3 regions of the Paenibacillus sp. EPM92 genome follow, and region 2 is predicted to be linked to each of the others. Evidence: riboswitches for the same ligand, from Rfam matches in the RefSeq annotation. Region 2 holds a riboswitch; each other region holds the start of a gene.
The links. A riboswitch is a leader RNA that binds a small molecule or an ion and turns the genes downstream of it on or off. The one in region 2 is predicted to bind cobalamin.
Positions count from the first base shown of each region.

Region 1: another riboswitch for cobalamin. It lies ahead of JMF85_RS27120 (S-layer homology domain-containing protein); the one in region 2 lies ahead of JMF85_RS17770 (energy-coupling factor ABC transporter permease).
Region 3: another riboswitch for cobalamin. It lies ahead of metE (5-methyltetrahydropteroyltriglutamate--homocysteine S-methyltransferase); the one in region 2 lies ahead of JMF85_RS17770 (energy-coupling factor ABC transporter permease).

Region 1 is NZ_BCPS01000109.1:49,784-55,410, forward strand. It holds gene JMF85_RS27120 (S-layer homology domain-containing protein) at 1-3,121, opposite strand, end outside; cobalamin riboswitch at 3,274-3,493, opposite strand; gene JMF85_RS27125 (methyl-accepting chemotaxis protein) at 3,624-5,240, opposite strand.
Region 2 is NZ_BCPS01000076.1:92,879-98,505, forward strand. It holds gene JMF85_RS17750 (hypothetical protein) at 1-39, shown strand, start outside; gene JMF85_RS17755 (energy-coupling factor ABC transporter ATP-binding protein) at 111-944, opposite strand; gene cbiQ (cobalt ECF transporter T component CbiQ) at 949-1,746, opposite strand; gene JMF85_RS17765 (energy-coupling factor ABC transporter substrate-binding protein) at 1,743-2,027, opposite strand; gene JMF85_RS17770 (energy-coupling factor ABC transporter permease) at 2,024-2,791, opposite strand; cobalamin riboswitch at 2,959-3,155, opposite strand; gene xerS (tyrosine recombinase XerS) at 3,348-4,448, shown strand; gene JMF85_RS17780 (PASTA domain-containing protein) at 4,479-5,627, opposite strand, start outside.
Region 3 is NZ_BCPS01000068.1:180,459-186,085, reverse strand. It holds gene JMF85_RS15995 (ABC transporter substrate-binding protein) at 1-948, opposite strand, end outside; cobalamin riboswitch at 1,184-1,388, shown strand; gene metE (5-methyltetrahydropteroyltriglutamate--homocysteine S-methyltransferase) at 1,541-3,835, shown strand; gene JMF85_RS15985 (redoxin domain-containing protein) at 3,999-4,523, opposite strand; gene JMF85_RS15980 (ABC transporter ATP-binding protein) at 4,581-5,300, opposite strand; gene JMF85_RS15975 (ABC transporter permease) at 5,293-5,627, opposite strand, start outside.

The DNA.
Region 1 (5,627 bases), on a different contig from region 2:
ATTTCGTAAAATGGTTCACCCATCCGGTAACCGTTCCCGTCTCGGCATCGATGACGGCCGGAATCGGAATCCATTGCTCCGTCTGCTCATCCAGCCACACCAGCGCCAACTGATCCAGACTTACCGAGGCAACCGGCGTTTTAATCGAAATTTGTACCGGTGTATCAAAGGACTGACCCTGCGGGCCGAACTCATACATCGAGGAAACGAGCTCGTTCCGCCCGGCCGAAGCCGAAGGAAGCTCGCTGACCGTCAGCTTCGTCGTTTCCTTAAGCGCACCGGCCGGAACCTGGAGCTGAACCTCCGCTTTGGCGTCGGCAATGACGGTTTCGGTATCGGCAGCTGCCGCTTTTTGCACGTTCACCGTATTGGCCGCCAAGTCCTTCTTGAGCGTATCGGCGGCATTCGCCGTCATTTTCTTGTCTGCGTTCAAGACAATGGCCGGCTTCGCGATCTCATGGATCGGCTTCCGGTTGTTATACGGCATCTCCAGCTTCTGAACCACATCGGCAGCCGCCGGGACGGTCGGCGCCACCGGTACCCCGACAGCGCCCGTTCCTCCGGTACCCGCGCCGGCATTCAAATCCTTGCCGCCGTCCAGCGTATAACGCCACGCCACCGTATCGCCCGGCTTCAAGGACGTGGAATCCGCCCCTGTGCTCAGGTAGGTGCCGTTGACCGCGTACATCCAGCCGCTTAGCGGCCCCCGGTCGAATTCCCGCAGTCCGTCAATGCCTTGGACGTAAGCCGTCGAGCCCGAGCCGGACGATTGAACGCGGCCTGCGCCCAGGGCCCGGATCAGAATGGAATAAGGCGTGTCGCCGCTCTGCAAGGAAACCGAGGTCGAAGGCAGGATCGTCCCCATGCTGCTGTCCCCGGTTACGGACACATATACGACCGGATTGACGACAGGACCCGTTCCTCCGTCTGTTCCGCCCCCGGTTCTCGGTTGAATCGTCACCGGTTGCGAGGTATGTACCACTTTCGGCGCCTCACCGGTCACATAGCCCGATATATCGAGGGTATAGGTTCCTGCAGGCAATCCGGCGAATGTGGCGATGCCTTCACTGCTTGTTGTGGCGGTCAAGCTTCCGATCTTCACTTGAATGCCGGCTGCGGGAGAAGCCGGCTTATTGTCCGCGAGCGTCTTCTTCACCGTAACGGTGAACGATTCGTTAGCCTTAGGCTGTGCAGGATTCAAGGCAATCGAATCGACCAAATACGTCGACGAGTTCCACTCCGCGTCGAATCCGCTAATATAAACGACCGCCCGGTCCCCCGGCTGCAGCGTATATTGATCCGCGCCGACCATTCCCGGATTCCACTTGCCTTGGCGGTAGATCGCATAGAGCCAAGCCCCGGCATCAGCGCCGACGGATTGGATGTACGTTCCGAAGCTGGCGTGTTCAAGCTCGTAAGGAACCTGGTTGGCATCTAGAAGCCGCACAACGCTTTCCAGCAAATTCGGAGAACTCGCCTTCCCTTCGGCATAAGTGCCTGAAGCTCCTTCAATTTGAATCGCCGCCGTTCCGACCTGAATCGTCTTGGAATCCTTGACGATCTTCGGCGCAAGCCCGTCTTGATAGCCTGTTACAACCGCTTGATAGGTGCCGCCGGGCAAGCCGGACGGGAACAACGCGTATCCGTTTGCGTCCGTCTCCACCTTACGTCCGCCCAATTCTACATAAACGCTGGCGGCAACCGTGACGACCTCGTCCCTTGTAACGTCATAATCCCATACCGACCGATAGACCTGAACCGTTACTGCCTGGCCTTCAACCGGCATCGCCGGCTCCACCTTAATCGAATCCACCAATGCGGTACTTATGCCTGTATAGTACAAATAAATGTCATCGCCGTTACGCAGGGAGTAGTCAGCCATGCCCAGGTTATTCGTGCGGGCATAATCCCAGGAGCCCTGGCGTTTGACATTGTACCACCACCAGGTGCTGTAGTCGCTTTTACCGGAAATTCCGTTGATCGTATGAATGAAATGGCCGTCGCTCTCTTGAAAAGGAACCCCCTGCGCATGCAGCACTTGAGCCACAGCCTCATAGGCAGTCCCCGCAACGGCGGAGCCTTCGGCGATCGTACCGGCGGGGCCTTCCACATGAACCGTCACGCGAGCTGCGGCAGGCGCTCCGCCCCCTGTGGTCAGGATCGCCTCATACGATCCGCTGTCACCGTTGACAGCCGTATGGAAGGCCGCCAGCGCCACAAGCGATTGCACCGTGGCCCATCCGTCGGAAGAACCGCCGGCCACATGGGCAAATCCGCCGTCGCCTTGCCGGTAACCGAATAAATAGGTAAGCGGGTTGCCGTTCGCCTTCGCGAAGCCTGAACTGCGCGCGTCGAGTCCGGCAGCGGACAACGCGAGAATGACCTGTGCGGTGCTTTCCGCATTTTCCCCATACTCCGAAAATCCGCCGTTCGCTAATTGCTGCGAGGACAGCCATTGAATGCCGCGGTCCATCGCCGGCCGGACACCGGTGTGCGCGGTATGAGCGGCCAGGGCGTTCACAGCAGACGCTGTAATGTCGATGCTGCTCGGCCCTCCGGCCCCAAGCGGCCATCCGCCGTCCGCATTTTGCTGCGCGAGCAGCCATGCCACGATTTTATCGGGATTCCACTTCGCGGTTAACGGAATGTGATAAGCATCGCCGCTCAAGGCCAGCAGCGCATAAATCGCGCCGTTCGTTCCCTGGGCAGTCAGCACATCGCTGTTATAAATGCCCTCAATAAGATTGTACGAACTCGACCCGGCCGCGATCTGCTCGGGGTTTCCTCCGGCCGACTTTACGCCTAACGCAATCCGGGCATAGTCCGTTACCTTGCTGTAACGTCCGCCGTTCTGCTGAAGCTGCTCGCGGACGGATGATAAATACGAAGCCGGCACCTGCTTCCCGGCTGCAGCCAGCGCATAAGCATCCCAATCGGAAAGCGCGCCTCCATTCGCATCCAGGATGTAGCCGGCCGCATCGTCTATAGCCTGAGGAACCGTGACAAGCCCTCTCCCCGCTCCATCCGCATACGCAGGCGCCAGCCCGCCAAGCATGGATATGAGCAAGCACCAGCTTAGCAGGACCATGCTTATCTTGTTGATCCATCTGTTACTCTTCATCTGTTGTCCTATTCCCCTCTCTTGAAACTGACCTTCCTTAAACTAAAAAAGCACCCCTTCTCTATGAAGGGATGCCGATACGCATGAACCTGCAGGCAATATTACGTTCCTGACGGATTGCCGTTCCCCCTTCTCCTAATTTCGCGTAGGCGACGGTGTTCTCGGGTTAGACAGATATCCTGACTTGCGGATCGAAGCCGGACTTCCGTCATCCCAACCGCCCCCCCTAAACCAACTGAAGGACAGTGACATCATGGAAGCCGCTCCCCGCTTACAGTGGCGCGACCGTGCCGGATTCTCACCGGACTTCCCTGTTCGCCGAACGCCGGCATGGCTAGCCTCCCGTTCGACATCTACCCGAGCAAATGATTCAATTATGTACAAAGAATAACACGATCCCCAAGCATCGTCCAACTATTTCTTGCGGGCCAACCGCCCGCGGTCCTGACGCGGGGCCTCATCCCGCCGTACGCTTCGATCCACTCGCTTACAGCGGGCGGCTTCAGGATTCCATCACAAACCGGCCGGTAATTTTCTGCAGATTTCCGGAAATGCTTTTGAGCAAATCCGCTTGCTGCGCAATAAGCTCGGTAGCCATGTGATGCCGTTCTCCGCTGCTCGCCATCGCTTGGGCGGACGCAGTGAACTGTTGAGAAATATCCCGAATCGCCTGCATGCTGCTTTCCATCGAATGAAGCCCAAGCTGAATTTCACGCATCTCCGCAGAATGCGCGGACGCTTGCTCCGCAGTCAGGCGGCACTTGTCGGCCACAAGGCGAATCATATCGCTCAATTGGCCAATCCTTCGGATTCCCCGTTCTACGGCAAGCCGTTCCGCTTTCACCGCATCCGCGGCTTCTTTCGATTTCAGCGCCATATTGTGCGTCAGCCCGATCGCGCGTTCCGCTACCTCATTGGATGTAACGGCAAGCTTCCTCACTTCGCCGGCAACGACCCCGAATCCTCTGCCTTCTTCGCCGGCCCTCGCAGCCTCAATCGCGGCGTTCAGCGCGAGCAGGTTCGTCTGTTCGGCAATTTCACGCATGTACAAGATGAACTCTCTCATTTCTTGCAATTGCCGCTCCAGCTCTTCCATCGAGCTCACGCTCCGCTTGCTCGTTTCCTGCAGGTCATTCATGTCATTGCGCAATTCCAGCGTCTTCTCCAGCCCGGCATGCGACGATGTCCGGGCCTCCTCGGATATCTTGCCCGAAAGCTCCATGTCTTGACCGGCCCGGCTGACTCTGTCGTGAATCTGCTGCATCCGGCTGCCGTTAAGTTCGATGAGCTGCAGCTGGTCATTCGCTCCCGCGCTCACTTCCTGCATGCTCGCTACCAGCTGCTCAGCCGAAGACAGCAGCTGCCGAATTTCGTCGGCCTGCTCGGACCCGATCTTATTCACGGTGGAGGAAGCCTCCTTCATGTCGGACAAGATCGCTCTCATCCCTATCACAATTTTGTTGATCTCAAACGAAACTTGTCCGAGCTCATTGCGCCTGGAGCCTGCCGCAGCGGGCATCAGCTTGCCGGAAGAAATGGCTTTCATGCGGCCCATCCAGCTCTTCAAGCTTTGAAGCACCGTTCGATGAAAATACAAGCCCGTCCCGGCGAACGCCGCCAGCACAAGAAGGCCCGCCCCGGCGCGTTCCCCCCACGAATCGGCCAGCCCGAGGCCGCCTAAAGCAATCAGCAATGGAATACTGTAAACGGTGTACCAGGTTGCCTGAAAAGATAAGGATTGCACGATCACACCCAGCCGCAAATTATAAGGCGAAGCTCCCGCCCCCGGAATGTTCACAGGAGTCGAAACATCCAATATAACCTCACCGGTGTTACGGTGGTAAATTTGAGCTAACGGCTTGTCCGTTTGCGCAGCCGCCAAGCCAACGACATCATTGAAGACCGTCCCCTCGCGCAGCCGGTTTGTATGCAGAACGGATAGTCCGTGATGCTCGACGACCAGGAAGTATTCATCATTTTGAAGCAACTGGTCCAATAATACCCGAATATCCTCTGACCGTTCGGACCATGCGTGTCCTTCCAAGAGCTTGCCGATCTCTACAGCGGCGGATTGCACTTTGGCTATTGCGCGGTTTTCCAGTTGTTTAGGTATGTTCATGTCGAAAGCCCCCTTAGAATTAATGTAAGCGCTTTAATAAAACTTTACATGGATTTGAGCTTTCTGTGATAGCTCTGTGCGTGAAGTGTTAAATTAAAAGCATGAAATGTTAAAAACCAGCAGTGAACGGCTTGTCTTCCGGGCTCGCTTACATGCTGCACCCGGCATGATCTTTCAAAAGAAAAAGAGGCCCGTCCGGACTCCTTTCACCCTTCAATTGGAATAATAAGGTGTCCCCGGTTCATGCTCAGCTGCACGAAGGGCATAGCGTTATTTTTCATGTGGCCAATTTCCCTTATCTCAAGCTAGTTTTCATCACTTCCGTATTAAATTGAGTTATGGTGCGGGTATTCGTGTACACTATGCTTCCAAGACCTGTTCAAATCC
Region 2 (5,627 bases):
ACGGAAGAAATCGCACAGCGCAAGAAGAGCAAACGTTAATCTCCTCATCTCATAACGACAAAGGGCCGCCGCCCCTAACGGTTCGACGACCCTCTAGCGCAAGACCAGGCTCAGCGCCACGTCTCCTGCATCGCCTTCCATGCGGCGATGTCCCTCGGAGGCTTGGCACCGAGTCTTCTGTCAGCGGGCAGCGCCTTCCACAGCTCAACGAGCGCCGGCAGCTCCAATCCGTAAGCGGCCAGCACGTCGGCTTCCGTGAACACGTGCTCCGGCGTACCTTCCATGACGCACGCTCCTTCGTACATGACGAGGATCCAATCGGCCCACGCATAGGCCATGTTCAAATCATGGGTGGCCATCGCCACGGTGATCCCTTGTCCATGAATCCGGTTTAACTCCTCCACCAGCCGATGCTCCGAACGACGATCCAGATAGGCTGTCGGCTCGTCCAGCAGCAGCAGCTCAGGCTCAAGCACGAGCACGCCGGCTAAGGCGACGCGTTTTTTTAGACCCAGACTCAATTGATGAAGCGGAGTCTCCGCCCATGGCGTAAGCCCCATCACATCCAGCATGCGTTCGGTGCGCCGGCGTATTTCCTGCTCCTCCAGACGGGCGTTGCGCAGCCCGTACGATACGTCCTCGTAAGTCGTATGTAAGATCAACTGCTGCTCCGGGTCTTGAAACACAAGACCGACTTGCCGGCGAAGCCGCTGCAGGTCTTCGTTCTTATAAACGTAAGGCGCATCCTTCCAAAGCATCGTTCCGGACTTCGGACGGTGAATACCGACGGCATGCAGGAAGAACGTAGATTTGCCCGAGCCGTTAGGTCCGCAAATTGCCGTGCGTTTTCCTTCAGGTATACGTATATTCAGCTGACGCAGAGAGGGCGTTTGAGCGCCCGGGTACGTGAACGTGACATCTGAAGCTTCCAATATCGGCTTCATCCTCTCACACTCCCCCCACTCGAAGCCAAATACTGAGCAGCGCGAGCGTCGCAGCACCGAGAATGCCTTCGGCTCCGTAACGTCCTGGAATCGGCTTAGGTTCGTAAGGCATAAAGTGAAGCTCTCCGGTAAATCCCCGCGACATAAGACCCTGTGACAACCCCCGATAACGGTGCATTGTCTTGGCAAACAGCTGTACGAGCAAGGCCGCGACGTCCCGCAGCGTGCGCCAGAAGCCTGCGTGTCCGCCCCGTGCCCGCTGCGCGGCGATCATTCCTTGTGCGGCATCCGAAAGGTGGAACAAGAACCGGTAGGTAATCACCATCAGCTCAAGCACGGCTTGAGGCATGCGAAGCCGCTTCATCACCTGCATCAATTCCGGGAACGGAATCGTGAAGACGATGAACAGCAAACACGCTTCACAGGCGGCTATCCGCACGAACACTTCCACCGCCTGAACCAAGGCCGCCGGTGAAATATACAACCACCCGCGAAATACCGGAACAGCCAGCAGCGCATCCGGCCGGACGCTTGCGGCGGACGAAGCCGCCTCGATTACCCACGCCGGCAAGCTGGTCACATAAAAGAAGCACGATGCGCCGAACAACCAGCTGTACGTCTTTAACGGGATACCCGCGTAACCGACCGTCCAGACCAGCATCCAACAGAAGATCACAGCCTGAACCACAGGCTGCGCCGTATACGCAAGCGTCAGCAGCACGGCCGCAAATCCGCATTTCCACATCGGGGAAACGTGCCGCAGCTTATTGGTATACGACAAGCTATCGATCGTATGGATCATCGGTTTTTAGATTTCGCGGCTTTTCCTTTATAAAGCCCGACCGTATACCCGATCACGGCAGCGCCGACGGCGGCCTGCAAAGCGAACAGCATGCTCTCGGTTTCCGCAGGCGGCTCCAGCAGCGGAGCAAACCAAGGCTCGTAGGCCGGCGACAGCTGGCGGATCATATCCTCGGCCGCCCCGTCGGCTCCCCCGAATTCTCCGTCGACAAGAAGCAGCGGAAGCGTGCTCAGCAGCACGACGCCGGCGATAAGCAGCCCGTTTTTCATCCTTTTGGTCATGAATGATCGACTCCTTTCGTTGTATGCCGCACAACCGACAAAGCTTCCGCATGGTGCAACCGCAGCCAGTTCCAGACAAGCACAGTCAACAGTCCTTCGCTAATCGCAAGCGGTACTTGCGTGATGGCGAAAATACCCGAAAATTTCATGAACGAGGCGGCAACGCCCCCTTCTGCAGCAGGGAACGCCAGAGCCAGCTGCACGGAAGTTACCAAATACGTCGACAAATCGGCTAGAGCGGCTGCCGTGAAGACGGCCCACACTTCTTTACCCGTCGTCTTCACCATGAATTTGTAGGCGAAGAACCCGACGATCGGGCCGGCAACCGCCATCGCAAACGCATTGGCTCCCAGCGTCGTCAATCCCCCGTGTGCGAGCAGCAAAGCCTGGAACAGCAGAACGATCGAACCGAGCACGCTCATCGGCAGCGGCCCGAACATCACGGTGCCGAGACCGGTTCCGGTCGGATGAGAGCTGCTGCCTGTAACCGAAGGAAGCTTCAAGGCGGACAGTACGAACGTGAACGCAGCCGCCAGACCGAGCAGCAGCTTCAATTCCGGCGACGTCTTCGTGATCCGGGCAATGGCGCGGACGCCGAGCGCGAAGAACGGGATAAACACCGCCCACCAGAAGATCGCCCATCCTGGCGGCAAGAATCCCTCCATGATGTGCATCGCATTAGCAGATTGCGGCTCGTTCACGACAAAATAAACGATAAATCCGATGATAACCGCGATCATTGACAAGACTTTGGATGATTTCATTTAATCCCCTCCCATGAATTTGTGCAACAAAAAAAGCATTCCCAACCGTAGACGGTTAGAAATGCTTCTTATCCTGATAAACTTTCGGAACGAAAGGGGCCATTCACCCTCCGTACGAAAACCGATCGCAGCAGCTTCCTAACACCTCCCTATCGTCCGTAGGTATATCAGTGTCGTCAGAACAGGCAGGTCTCCTGGCTACCAGCATCGACGCCCGCAAGCTGCCTTCCCGATCCGGTTGCGAATCAGTGGCTTCGTGGCTGCGAACTACGCTGTTACAGTGGCGGGACCGCATCGGATTTGCACCGAACTTCCCTATTAAGCTTCAACCTGAAGTTGAAGCACCTGTTCCCACAATATGCACTTGTGTAAGACTAGCCTTAATGTACACGAACCTGCCTGTGAATTCAACCCCCATATCTAACCGATTTCCTGCAATTGTGATAAAATAACGGGTACAGCGATCGGTTCAAGCAGCTGTCAACCAACAAAACAATACATAATTATAATTATGTTAACTAATTGCTGAATACAGGCAGTTAAGGAGCGTGGCCCGATGAACGTAATCAAAGTCAAAGACCGTTTGGAGCTGGAGAAAAAAATCCCGCTGATGCCCTGGTACGTGGAGAAATTCATTAATTATAAACTGCCCGACTTGTCTCCCTCTTCCCTGCTCGAATATGTGAGGGATTACGAGACATTCTTCGGCTGGCTGCTCGCCGAAGGGTTGAGTACGGCCGGACAAATGAAAGATGTGCCGCTCCTCGATCTCGAGCGGCTGCATATGGAGAGCATCGATCATTACAAGATGTTCCTCGCCATGCGCAAAACGAACGCCAATTCGAAAACGACCATTTCCCGCAAGCTGTCCTCGCTGCGCTCGTTGTTTCATTATTTGAGTCAAATCGCCGAGGACGAGAATTTCTACCCGCTGCTCAAGCGCAATGTCATGGCGAAGGTGGAAATTAAACGGACGCATAAACCGAAAGACTCGGCGGCCAAGCTCGAAGGCAAGCTGCTGCAGGAGGCGGAGATCGCCGAGTTTATCGACTATGTGAAGACGGGCTACGGCCAAGACGTGGCATCGAACAAGCAGGCGACCTATGCTTACGAGATCAATAAAACACGCGATGCCTGTCTCGTGAGCCTCATCCTCAACTCCGGACTGCGCGTGTCGGAGGTCGTTAACCTGAACGTCGAGGACGTCGATTTGAAGAAGAAGCTTATTTATGCGTTCCGCAAAGGCAAGAACGACGAGACGTTCAAAACGCCCGTCTATTTCCGGCAGGACGCGGTAGATGATCTGGCCTGTTATTTGGAGCTTCGCAGCTCTGTCTACAAAGCGCCGAAACGCGAGAAGGCGCTCTTCCTTGCTTTGGCTAACGGCAGACAGGAAGGCGAGCGTATGACCAAACGGGCGATTCAGGAAATGGTGATCAAATATGCCAAAAGATTCGGCAAACCTTACTTATCGGTTCATAAACTGCGCCATTCGTTCGCGACGGACTATTACTTGCGCAACGATCTGTACAAAACGCAGGAGCAGCTCGGTCACGCCTCGCCCGAAACGACACAAATTTACGCCCATCTAACCGATAAAACAATGTCTGAAGCGATCGACAAAGAGAAGAAGGACGGGATATCCGGTGCGTCTTGACGCCCGGAATTCCCGTCCTTCTTCGTCTGCTTAAGGCCCTTTGCTTACCCAGAACGATACATTGTCGCCTTTCTGGAGCGGAGTGCCCGGCGCAGGACTTTGACGAAACACCGTATTTGCCGAATGCGGGTTTTTCTCCAAATAAAACTGGTACCGAAGACCGGCAGCCAGCGCCTGTTTCTCCGCTTCTTCTTTGCTTAGACCGACCAGCTGCGGCGCTGTGACGGCTTGACCTTCTCCGGGTTGCGCCTCCGACGATGACTGAGGCTCAGCCGGTGTCGCGGGTACCGGGTTCGCTGCGGACGGCGTCTCCGGCAAAGCGGAGCTCTGGCCCGATTTCGCGGCGGTTTGCTGCGAGTCCGGAGACTTCCGGCCGATCCCGAGCTCCATAAACAATAGAAACACGCCGACCGCGGTCACGGCCGCCACCGTAAACAAGGCCATGCCGATCAGCGATTTTTTCCAAAAACCGCCGCTCTTAGCTTCTTCCACTTCTTCCACTTCTTCCTCTTCTTCGACGATCTCATCCTTTACGGTTGAACGAACGAGCTCATCCTTGGCCGGTACCGCTGCATGCTCCCGTTTGATCGCGAAGCGCACCTCTTCTTCCTTGTCCGGCATCCCGGCTGCCCCATCCGGCGCCGCCTGTCCGGACAGCTGGCCTAACTGCATGATGAACGACGATAAGGTATGCTGGCCCCTCCATGCACGTCCGAGAAGAACGAGCAATGCGTCCTTACGCTCATCCGTCGTGGCAACGAGAGCCGTACGCAAACGCTGCTCCCTCTGTTCCAGCGACGAAGGAATAGATTCCGTCCCCATAAACAGCTGATAGATCAAGCTGGCAAGTCCTCGAGCGCCCTGCTCGTCGCTCTTCACTTTTTCCCAGCAGTTAATAATTTTAAGGTGACCGTCGTTTCCGATCCAGACGTTGTCCGCCATGACGGAGAAGCCGGCGATGCCTTTTTCCAAGGCGTCTAGCATGCCTTTACTCAGCTCGAACGACATGGCAACGACGTCGGCCAAGGTGAATCCTCGGCGTTGTAGCCTGGCCAACAGCGGTTCCCCGTCGAACGATTTCAGAACGGCGTAAATCGATAAATCTTCGAAGCCGACGTCGAGCACATGCAAGAAGCGGGTATCATTTAAATGAGCTACCTCTTGAATCAAACGCATGTA
Region 3 (5,627 bases), on a different contig from region 2:
ATTAATCGTATACGCGGGCGTGCCGTGTCCCTCCAAGACGCCTTGAACCAGCGCCTTGCGGTCCAGCGCCAGATTGATCGCCTTGCGGATCGACAATTCCGCGGTGACATCGTTGCCGACCGGATATCCTTCTTTCGTTTGGCCGCCCGATTTTACGTAGGGAAACATGATTCCGCGGTTGTCCACCGTATGTATAGCTTCAAGCTGCATGCCGCTCACCTGCTGTTTGCTGAACGCCGCAGGGATAGCCGCCATATCGACCGTTCCGGCTTTGGCGGCGGCGAAAGCCGCATCCTCGGCAAGAAACAGGAATGTGATTTTCTTGAAGTAGGGCTTCGTCCCGTAATATTCGGGATTCGGCTCGACGATCAGCTGCTTCCCTTGATCCCATTGCACCAGCTTATAAGGGCCGGAGCCGACCGGTTTTTTGGCATAATCGCTGCCGTGCGCATGCTTCGGAACGATACCTGTGCTCACAAGCATCTGGGCGAAGGTCGATTGCGGTTCCTTCAATGAAAACTTGACCGTATGCTCGTCCGCCGCCGCCACATCCTTGACATTGCTTAAATCGATGGCAGAGCCGCTTGCGGCTGCGGTTTGGAACGTATACTGAACGTCGGCGGCCGTTAACGGATGCCCGTCGGAAAATTTGACATCCTTCCGCAGCTTCACTGTCCAGTCCAGACCGTCCCCGCTGACCTCATAGCCCGTTGCAAGATCGTTGACGATCTTCAAGCTGCTGTCGCGCTTGAGCAGCGTGCTTTGAAACAACGGAGATCCGTAGCGCCCCCATCCCGTTGTCGGATCGAAGCCTCCCTCCGGCTCGCCGCCTATCGCAAGAACAAGCTCCTCCTTCGGGGCGGCCGCCTGCTCGGTCTTGGCCCGGGTGCAGCCGCTGATGCAAAGCGCTGCCACTAACAGCATCATTAGCGTCCATCGTAAACACATTTTCAAACTCAAACACTCCTTCGAATTAAGTTGTTAACGTGTGCAGTAGCACGATTCAGGTATATAGTAGCACTTGCATAGCGTAGCACATGAAACCAATTTCTGTCACTACAATTGTGCTATTATTTTTAAACTTTGTGTTACAACAACCGCTGCTCTGCCTCTTCTCCGCTTGTTCGTAAAAAAGGTTTGAATAAACCTAAGAAATATTGTACTATTACTCGGTATTCAATAATTGAATCATGTGGAAATAGGTGCTCCGGACCGGTCGTTATGCCGGGCGGAGCTTAAAAGGGAAGTTCGGTGAAATGCCGACGCGGTCCCGCCACTGTAACAGAGGAGTCGAACGTCACCCGGCGCCACTAATCCTTCGGATTGGGAAGGCCGACGCAAGACGATGATTCTGGAGCCAGGAGACCTGCCTATTTTGACAGCACTGCTTTTACCTACGGGAGATAGGGAGGTGTTAAAGATGGCAGCCGCCGTACAAACAATCGGGAGGCATCTTTACCCTTGACTTTTACTGGGTAAAGATGCCTTTTTTGCATGGGAAAGCACCGCTTATGAAAACAAATGAACTGGAGGAATACCTATGAACCGAGCATTAAGCAGCAACCTGGGATATCCGCGAATCGGCGGCGGGCGCGAATGGAAAAAAGCGCTTGAGGCCTTCTGGGCCGGAAAGCTGCAGGAGACGGAGCTGGTCAGCCGCATGGAAGAAATACGGCTCAACCATCTTCGCACCCAGCAGGCGAGCGGTATCGACTTGATCCCTGTCAACGATTTCACCTTCTACGACCACATGCTGGATACGGCAGCGATGTTCGGGCTCGTGCCCGGCCGCTTCGGTTACGAAGGCGGCGAAGTGCCGCTGAGCGCCTATTTCGCGATGGCCCGCGGCAGCGAGGGCGCCCCGGCCTGCGAGATGACCAAATGGTTTAACACCAACTACCACTACATTGTGCCGGAGCTGAACGGCGCCGAGCCGCAGCTGACCGTGAACAAACCGCTCCTGGCCTACCGGGAAGCCAAACTCCGTCTCGGCATTGAAGGCAAGCCCGTCCTGATCGGGCCGTACACGTTCCTGAAGCTGTCCAAGGGCTACAAGACCGAGCACTTCGATAAGCTGCTGGAGCGGTTCGTGCCTTTGTATGCCCGCATATTGAGCGAGCTTGAGCAGGATGGCGCGCAATGGGTGCAGATCGACGAGCCGATTCTTGCGACCTCATTAACGGAAGCCGATATGGAGCGGGTCGCATTCGTTTACAAGAAGCTGCACGAAGCGGCCCCACGTCTTAAGCTGATGCTGCAAACGTACTTCGACGCCGTCGATCTGTATGAACACATCGCTGCGCTGCCGGTGCAAGGCATTGGCCTCGACTTCGCTCACGGGCTGGACAAAAACAGCGAGCATTTGCTGCAATATGGATTTCCTGCAGATAAGACGCTTGGCGTCGGCTTGATCGACGGACGAGGCATTTGGCGTTCCGATCTGGACGCGCGGCTCCGGCTGCTCCACACGTTGTCCCCGATCGTCCCGTATGAGAGAATGATGATCCAGCCAAGCTGCAGCCTGCTTCATGTTCCGGTCACGGCCGCACATGAAACGAAGCTGGAGCCTACGCTGCGGAACGCACTTGCGTTCGCAAACGAGAAGCTCGAGGAGCTCGTACTATTGACCCGAGCCGTGAACGAAGGTCCCGCGGCAATCGCAGCCGAGCTGGAACAAAGCCGTCAAGCGGTTCAGGAGCTCAACGCCTCCCCTTCCCGAAACAACGAACGGGTGCAGTCCGAAACGAGCCGGATCGCCCTCCAGCCGTCCGAGCGGAGCCGGCCCTTTGCGGAGCGGCGTGCCGTTCAGCAGAGCAAGTGGAACTTGCCGTTCCTGCCCACGACTACGATCGGCAGCTTCCCGCAGACGCTCGAAGTGAGACAGGCCCGGAAACATTGGAGAAGCGGCGAATGGAGCCAGGAGCAGTATGAAGCCTTTATCCGGGAACAAATTCGGACCTGGATCGCTTTGCAGGAGGAATTGGATCTGGATGTGCTCGTTCACGGTGAATTTGAACGGACGGATATGGTGGAATTTTTCGGCGAGAAACTGGACGGTTTTGCGTTCACGTCGAACGGCTGGGTACAGTCCTACGGCTCCCGCTGCGTGAAGCCGCCTGTCATATACGGCGACGTGGAATTCACAAAGCCGATGACGGTCGATGAAACCGTCTATGCGCAGAGCTTGACCGCTAAACCGGTCAAAGGCATGCTGACGGGCCCGATTACCATTCTGAACTGGTCCTTCGTCCGGGACGATATCCCGCGGGAGACGGTGGCCTATCAGATCGCTTTGGCGCTTCGCCGCGAAGTGGAAGCGCTCGAACGCGCCGGTGTGGAAATGATCCAGATGGACGAGCCTGCACTTCGCGAGGGGCTGCCGCTGAAGCGGGAAGATTGGCAGAAGTATCTGGAGTGGTCGGTGCTTGCCTTCCGGCTGGCTACATCGACGGTCAAGGATACGACGCAAATCCATACGCATATGTGCTACTGCGAGTTTCACGATATTATCGATTCGATCCGTGCCCTGGATGCGGACGTCATCTCCATCGAGACGTCCCGCAGCCACGGCGAATTGATGCACAGCTTCGAGGAGCACACCTACGATCACGGCATCGGTCTTGGCGTGTACGACATTCACAGTCCGAGAGTGCCTTCCGTGGATGAGATGGTGCGAATGATCGACCGCGCGCTTGCCGTGCTGGACCCCGAATTGTTCTGGATCAATCCGGACTGCGGACTCAAGACGAGAGGCGTTGACGAAACGATCGCAGCCCTCCGGAATATGGTCGCTGCCGCCAAACAGTACCGGGAACAAAGCTTAAAACCGGTCTGATACATGCTCCAGCGGGCTTAACGACTCGCAGGAAACATATCCGCCACACAACAACACAACGGCCGCTTTCCGATTATCGTCGGTAAAGCGGCCGCTCTATTCATTCGGGAAGCCGATGTTCACGACATCGGACAACCCGTCGGATGAAACGATAAAGACAGGTTTACGGCCGTATGCTGCGCAACAGTTCCTTGACCTGACCACTACCGGCCATCTCCCCGGGAACGACGCTCACGATGCAGCCATCGCTGTCGATCAGGATGGAGGTCGGCAGGCCGACGATCTGATAGCTCCGGGCCGCCTCTCCGCTCGGATCAAGCAGCACGGGAAAGGCCAGTCCTTGCCGCGAAGCGAACTCGCTCACCGTTCCTCTGGACTCCCCCACATTAACGGCCACGATCTCCACACCTGGCATCCCGGTGCGATAAGCTTCATTCATGCGCGGCATTTCGCTAACGCAAGGGCCGCACCAGGAAGCCCAAAAGTTCAGAAGAACGCCCTTCCCGCGATAATCGGACAGCTTGACGGCGCTTCCGTCCAGACCGATTATCGAGAAATCGGGTGCTTGTCCTCCAGGCCGAATCGTTCCGGCTTCGCGTGTACCCGATTGCACCAGCGCATAAACTGCCGCTGCCAAGATGAGCGTTACCGCCAGCAGGGCCATCCATTTTCGCCCAGCGGTCCCCATTCGCTTCCCTCCTTCCAGACTTCTGAGGCTTCCGCCTATCCAAAGCTTCGCACCGCCCTAGCGAAACCCGAACAGTTTGGCGAATACAGCCTGCAGGCCGTAAGAACCGTACGCTTGAATGAAGGATGCCGTCGTCCCTTCCTCCACGATCCGCCCCTCCTTCAGGAACACGACATGGTCAGCCGCCGCTTCCGCCACTTGAAGCTGGTGAGTCGAGAAGATGACCGCATGTCCTTCCTGCTTGGCATATCGGACCAGGTCTACGAAGGAATCCATCCAGTACGGGTCAAGACCGTTCGTCGGCTCATCCATAACCAGCAGCGGGGGCTTCGCAAGAAGCGCCTGCGCGAACAAGAGCCGCTGCCGCATCCCTTTGGAGAACGACGTGACGGGTTTGTTCTTCACATCAGCCAAGCCGACAAGGGTCAAGGTTTCGTGAACACGCGAAGGGGACACTTTCCTTAAGGAAGCCCAGAACGCTAACGTTTCCTCTGCGGACAACCCTTGGCCGAACAGGTAGTCATCCGGCATATACCCGATTTGCTCCGCATACGCTTTCCGGCTTTCTTTCCATGAAAGTCCGTTCACCTCAATCGTTCCATGCGTCGGCTGAAGAATGCCGACGATCATGCGCAGAATGGTGCTCTTGCCGGCTCCGTTTCCGCCGCATAGCGCAAGCACCTGTCCGCGGTCTACCTGCATATCCAGCGAATGAATAATCGGCTGACCGCCGATGTCCTTCTTCACGCCCTGCAGGTGCAGCACCGTGTCAGCCACGAGAACGCCCCCTCTCCCAGATCAGATGGGCGAAGCCCGCGGACACGGCAATCCAAATCAGGCAGAGCGCCAGAAACAACCACGTCCCCGCCGGTCTTCCGATCCAGCGCACCCACTCGTAGTACTCGGGACCGAGAGCGGACCCCCCACCCAGCTTTACGACGACGAACAGCCGCACCAGCTCGGCCGGATTCATCAGCGTCAGCGTCACCAGCAGCGGCTTGATCCATTGGAATGGCATCAGGCCAAGCACCGCGATCAGCAAGGTCGGCCAACCGACTACGGCAAAGAACCAAACCGCGACGCCCATCGTAAGCGCCTGCCAGC